Roseimaritima multifibrata: one gene and its partner. The protein of the gene in region 1 interacts with the protein of each later gene in a pairwise test. Links are inferred from orthologs where the notes say so. Each region holds a gene or a part of one and is shown in the gene's direction. Other genes may lie near its edges.

Evidence for each region.
Region 2: the proteins of dnaB (region 1) and FF011L_RS06060 interact in binary tests that used the Escherichia coli proteins (3 or more experiments, as listed by UniProt). The link is inferred for Roseimaritima multifibrata from one-to-one orthologs.

What each region holds. Positions count from the first base shown.
Region 1 is NZ_CP036262.1:1,881,522-1,884,762, forward strand. Bases 90-3,007 are described here. They hold dnaB (replicative DNA helicase), read left to right. Parts: upstream 90-781; coding sequence 782-2,233; downstream 2,234-3,007. Other genes in these bases: FF011L_RS06925 (DnaA/Hda family protein), read left to right, coding at 90-569. In the rest of the region: more of FF011L_RS06925, read left to right, coding at 1-89; FF011L_RS06935 (hypothetical protein), read left to right, coding at 3,186-3,241. UniProt on the Escherichia coli protein: The main replicative DNA helicase, it participates in initiation and elongation during chromosome replication. Travels ahead of the DNA replisome, separating dsDNA into templates for DNA synthesis.
Region 2 is NZ_CP036262.1:1,650,764-1,654,049, reverse strand. The notes cover bases 266-3,228. They hold FF011L_RS06060 (ATP-dependent helicase), read left to right. Parts: upstream 266-734; coding sequence 735-2,723; downstream 2,724-3,228. Other genes in these bases: FF011L_RS06055 (thioredoxin family protein), read right to left, coding at 2,894-3,228; FF011L_RS06065 (hypothetical protein), read left to right, coding at 409-651. Also shown: FF011L_RS06070 (hypothetical protein), read left to right, coding at 1-119; more of FF011L_RS06055, read right to left, coding at 3,229-3,286. UniProt on the Escherichia coli protein: Rep helicase is a single-stranded (ss)DNA-dependent ATPase involved in DNA replication; it can initiate unwinding at a nick in the DNA. It binds to ssDNA and acts in a progressive fashion along the DNA in the 3' to 5' direction.

The sequences.
Region 1 (3,241 bases):
TGTGCGGGATCGGGCCGATGGATGTCGCCACCCGGCGGGCCGTTTTGGAACAATTTGCCGCGATGGTTGGCTTGGAATTGCCAGCAAACTTGCTCGACACGTTGTCGGAATCGGTCGCCGGCGACGGACGTGTGATGTCGGGACTGGTCAATCAGATTTGGGCACTTCAGCAGATGCGAGGTAAAATGCCGACCTGGCAGCAAGTCCTCGATTCGGCCGCTGGTGACATTCTGCGAACCTCGGCCCCGATCATTGGATTGGCGGATATTCAGAAAGCCGTTTGTGATACATTTGGACTACCCAAGGGAACCTTGCAGTCGCGTGGACAGCAGCGAAGCGTCAGCCAGCCCCGCATGTTAGCGATGTACTTGGCACGTCAGCATACCCGAGCCGCGTTTAGTGAGATCGGTGATTACTTTGGGAACCGCAGCCACAGCACGGTGATTGCTGCGACCAAACGAGTCGCCGGTTGGCTGGACAATGGCGAGAACGCTGCCGCGGAAACTGCGGAGCGACAGCGAATGAAACAGGCCGCCGCCGCGATCGAGAATTTGCTGCGAACCGGTTAGGCAGCCCTCATTCACTTTTCGGTTTTTAAAGAGGGACGGAGTGTTCGGAGTGTCGCCGTTCGCACGTCCCCCGCGGAAGAACGAGTCCCTACGCATTGCCGAACGAAAGAGGACATTGCTCAAGCGGCGTCCCCCTTCCAATACTCATTACTCTTCACTCTTCAAAACTCTTCAAATTATATTTTCATTGCGATTCCAACGGAGTGGTCAACATGGTTGCTGAAGGCAACGAGCGGGAATTTCCGAACAAGAAGAAGAAAAAGAAAACGACCGCCAGTGAAATCTTGCAGCGCGAGCAACCATTTGACCTGGAAGCGGAGATGGGCGTGCTGGGAAGCATCTTGTTGCTTCCCGATGTTTGCGACGATTTGGCGTCCGTTTTGAGGAACGACGATTTTTATAATGACGCCAATCGGAAACTGTTCACTCATCTGCGCGAGATGCATGATGAAGGGGATAAGATCGATGTGACGTTGTTGGTCGCACGACTCCGCAAAGCCGAAGATTTCGAAGCGATCGGCGGCGCCGCCTACCTCGGCCAGTTAGCGACTTCGGTACCTAACGCCGCCCATGCGGTTTACTACGCAAAAATCGTTGCCGAGAAAGCGACCTACCGGAAATTGATCGAAGCTGGGACCGATATCCTTCGCGATGCTTATGAGCAGTCGCACGAGGCTCGCGACCTGGTGGCTCAGGCGGAGCAACGGGTCTTTTCGATCATGGATGGTCGGTCGACTCAGTCGGTCAATAGCATCAGCGACATCCTGCACCATGCGATGGACCGTATCGATGCACGTATGTGTAATGAAGATACCGAAGGGACGGTCGAAACCGGCTACATCGACTTTGATGCGATGACGGGTGGTTTTCATCAAGGGGAACTGATCATTTTGGCCGCTCGACCCAGTATGGGAAAAACGGCCTTCGCGATGAACATCGCCGAAAATATCTGTACTTCGTCTCGCGAAGCGGTCCTCTTTATCAGCTTGGAAATGTCGGGGATCGAATTGGCTGACCGTATGCTTTGTTCACTCGCACGCGTCAACGGTCACAAACTTCGTGCCGGGGATATTACCCAAGAAGAACGGGGACGGTTGGTTCAGAAGGCAAACGAAATCAGCCAGGCACCCCTGTTCGTGGATGATTCGCCCAGCCGAACGGTCAGTGAGATCGCCGCAGGTGCAAGGCGTATTGCCCGCCGCGATGGCAATCTGGGGCTGATCGTGATCGATTACTTGCAGTTAATCGAACCGGATAATCCACGTGACCCTCGGCAGGAGCAGGTGGCGAAAATTGCTCGACGCCTGAAAGGGATGGCTCGTGAAATTAAAGTGCCGGTCCTCTGCCTAAGCCAATTAAACCGGCAAGCGGAAGATAGCAAGGATCACCGTCCACGTTTGAGTCACCTGCGGGAATCGGGTGCTATCGAGCAGGATGCCGACGTTGTCATGTTTGTTCACCGCGAGGAGTACTACCAGCGTGGTGAAGAACGCGAGCAGTACGCGGGTCAGGCTGAAATCATTATCGCGAAACAACGTAATGGTCCGGTCGGCGAAGTCGAATTGACCTGGGAAAAGAATTACACCCGGTTCCAGAACAAGGCCCCCGATCGCCACGACGAATTCGACGAATACGCCGAGTACCAAGCTCCGAGTGGATTCTAGGGAACGTGCCGTTTGTGAGTGACCTGCTTTTGGGTCGCCGGAACGGTTCCATTTGTTTCCGTCAGAGGTGGGGGCCAGGAGACAAGATGGGCGAAGCCGGCAGCCTGCGTCGATTGCTGGTTGGCACACTGGCTGGCATTTGAGTCTTTCGTTCAAGTGTCGGTCTGCGGAAAATCGTTGTACGTCCGTCGATTTAGCGATTGTCGCCTTTCGTTCGGGACGTGCGATTTATAAATGAAGAAAGTCTGGCTCCCCTCGCCCCTAAGCGAGCTCTTCGGTGCGGAAGAAATCTCTGCTAGCTCATTGCGTGATCTCTGCCTCTTTGTTTGTTTTAGGGAAGCTTGCTTGGGGGAGCTTGCTTGGGGGAGAGGGGGAGATTTGCAGGCGACGATTTTGCGGCCAAGACGCGGTGAACGCCTCGGATTTCAAGCGGTTAAGCCGCGCCTTGTCCAACGCTGTCGGCCCCTCTCCCCCAGCCCCTCTCCCCAAAAACAAGCCTTTGAATCGCCATTAAGTGAATTAGTTGGCGAACCGTTGATCCAGTATCAAACCTGTTTTAGGCGAGCTTGTTTTGAGGGCGAGGGGAGCCAGACTTTCTTCACTTATTCTTTTCAAGCCCCCTGCGAAAGAACGTCCTGTTGGAACCACTTTCGTGGAGCGAAAGGCTAAATTAGCCGGCTGGCGGCAGGTAAATACTGCCGGAAATCCGCGGTTAAGCCTTCTCAATCACTCCGTCCTGAAGGTCCTTTGCACCGGGAAATCTTCCTGTTCGCGATCTCTTCTTTAGTCCTTCATGAAATTACTTCACTTAAACGCTTGCTTCTCACTTGGTACCTCCGGATAATGTCGGTTGTGATGGCGGATGATCTTTGCGATTGGTCATCCTCTGCTTACGTGAACGTTTCCTTCCTAACGTCCCCCGGTTCAGCCGGGGAAACTGGAGAATTTGAAGATGGTACGAGCAATGATGTTTGCAGCGACTTTGGCCGCTGTTTGTTTCACTGGAAA
Region 2 (3,286 bases), 230 kb from region 1 along the record:
AACAGCTAATTTCCTGCATTTCCTTGGTCGACGAAGGCCTCCAGATCACCGAACTTCCTGGTGGTCGGTTGCAAACCTTGCAAGATTTTGAAACGAAATGTTGGCCGACCGATCACTGACCATTGCGTTTTTAAAACGTGAATCAGCCGACCTGCAAAAAAATTCGGCACGTTTTCCTACGTTTCTTACCAATTTGACGGTTCTTCCGGCGAACTTCTTTATGTCGATTGCGTCAATAAGTGTAATTGGCACGATGATTGCCTTAAGAGTCAATCATTGAATCACCAACCTTCGCGGTGAACGATTCAAAGCTGGTCATAGGTTGGCCAGCGAAGCCCTACGGAGATGGCTTATAAACAGTCTCCCGGCCCAAGCGTCACCAATGTTTCGCTTTCAGGAGAAACCACGATGTCAACTGCTATTGAAAACGCCCCAGTTCAAACTCAGACTCAGAACACAACCAACCGCGTCGCAAATTCGAACCGTCGCTCTCAAAATGAGACGGTTTTATCGGACATCGAAATCGCCGCTCGGGTCCTGGCCATCCGGTCCAGTTGGGACGTCAACGAACGACTACAACGTCGTCGTGCGGCAGATGAGCGTTTCGAAAACCTGCTTGACGCCCTGCAGTTGACCGAATCGGCGGCTTAATCACCTTTGGGGAGCGGCATTTCGCCCCCAATTGAGAACCCTCCGCTTCTCGATTTGACTTTTGGTCGCTACCATTCGCGACCATGACGCATGGACTGAATCCGGCCCAAAAACAGGCCGTCGAAACACTCAAAGGACCAATGTTGGTTCTGGCAGGCGCTGGCACGGGCAAGACCCGCGTGGTGACCTTCCGGATTGCCAACCTGATCCGCCATGGAACCTCCCCCGACCGAATTTTGGCGGTGACTTTCACCAACAAAGCCGCTGGGGAAATGCAGGAGCGGGTCACCGAGTTGATCGGCCCCAAAAAGCGTTCCAGCAAAGGGAAGGCGGACAAAAGCCCCAAACCGACGATTGGCACGTTCCATTCGCAGTGCGTTCGCATTCTGCGCCGGCACGCCAAACGGATTGGCTTTCCCGCTAAATTCGCAATTTATGACCGAAGTGATCAAGAATCGCTCGCGCGTGCGGTATTGCGCGATTTGCGGCTACCAGGAACCGCCCTGAAACCGGGAGACCTGCTGTCGATTATTGGTGGCTGGAAAAATCAATCCATCCTCCCCGCCGATGCTGGATCGGTCGCCGAAACCGACAAAGAACACTTGGCTGCGAGCGCCTACCGCCGCTACCAGGATGGCCTCCGCTCGTGCGGAGCGATGGATTTTGATGACCTGCTGGTCCACACCGAAATGCTTCTCCAAGAGGACGAGGAAGTCCGCAAAGAAGAATCCAGCAAATACGACCATATCTTGGTCGACGAATACCAAGACACCAACGGCAGCCAATACCGGATCATTAAGTGCCTGTCGGAATCCCACCGCAACCTGTGCGTCGTCGGGGATGACGATCAATCGATCTATGGCTGGCGCGGCGCCGACGTTACGCACATCCTGAATTTCAACAAGGACTGGCCGGACGCAACGGTCGTTCGACTGGAAGACAATTATCGATCGAGCGGCCAAATCCTGGAAATGGCCAACCGCTTGATCGAATTCAATGCAACGCGGCACGACAAAACCCTTCGCCCGATCCGCGCGGTCGGCCAACGACCTCGGATCCTGCAGCTGAAGGATGAAACCGAGGAATCAAAATTGGTCGTTGGCGAAATTGCCCGACTGCTTGATCGCGGCCGCTACGAACCTCGCGACGTTGCGATTCTATTCCGCACAAACGAACAGCCGCGTTTGTTCGAAACGGAATTAAGAAAGATGAACGTTCCCTACGTGATGCTGGGAAGCCAATCTTTCTTTGACCGTCGCGAAATCCGAGACCTGTTGGCCTACCTGAAATGGATCGACCAGCCCAACGACGAAATCTCGCTCCTGCGTGTTATCAATACGCCGCCGCGCGGCTTAGGAAACAAATCGGTTCAGGAAATCATTTCACGAGCCGTTCAGGGCGGTAAACCGGCTTGGCAAATCATGGCCGATCCAGACGCTGTGTCGGACCTGCCTCCAGCCGCACAACGTGGCGTCGACAGCCTACGGTCGCTGCTGAAAGACGTTCAAGAAGCCACCCTGGGGTCGCTGACCGGGGCGGTCCAAACGCTGATCGAACGGACGCAGTACTTTGCAGAAATCCGCAGGGTCTACAACGAACCCGAAGAGATCGAAGCAAGAACCAATTCGATCCAAGAACTGGTCAATGCGATTTCGGCCTACGAGGACCGCGACAAAGATCCCGACCTTGCCGGTTTCCTCTCCGAAACGGTGCTCGCCGGACGAGAAATGGGGAACGAGAAAGACAAGCTAGCGCAAAAGAACGCCGTCTGGCTGCTGACGATGCATGCGGCCAAAGGCTTGGAATTCCCCGTCGTCTACATGGTCGGGATGGAAGAAGGTCTGCTGCCCCACGGACGAAGCGTCAAGAGTGGCAGCGAGAACGACATCGCCGAAGAAAGACGCCTCTGTTACGTCGGTGTCACCCGAGCCCAGGAAACGCTCACCCTTTCGATGGCGCTCACCCGCCGCCGCTGGGGGAAACCGCGGCCAACCACGCCTAGCCGGTTCTTGTATGAGATCACAGGAAAAGCGGAGAACCCAAACAAGTATCGAAAAAAAGGCGGGCACTGAGAGAACGCCAAACATTCTCTCGCCACGACCTACAGAACCGGCGGAAGCGAAATTTACAAATGACGGTTTTTGTCGCCTTTCGCGCCGCGAAAGCAGCTCCCAAAAAGACGTTTTTTCGCGCCGCGAAAGGCGACAAGCTTTCTCCGTTTCCGATTGACGCGACTGCCCGCTTAGCGGCGGCGGGACATTCGAATTCGGCAGCCTACAGGAACGGTTTCGGCGGTAGCGACGTCACGGCCCTCGAGGACTGCGTCGATGGCATCTCGCACGTAGGTCTTCGTTACATTCTTGCCGTCTGGACTATCGTCCATGGACCCCATGTAAGCGACTTTGCGTTCACGATCCAAAACGTAAACCTCCGGCGTGTATTTGGCTCCGAATTCCTTGGCGATCTGCTGGCTTTCGTCAAACAGATACGGGAACTTCCAACCGTTCGCTTCAACTTTCTCTTTCATCGCCGGCAGCCGATCCTCTTCGACCAAGTTGACGTTGATCGCTACGACAGCCACGTTTTTGGCCGCGTAGTCGGCGTGCAGCTGAACGATTCGCTCCTCCGCATCGAC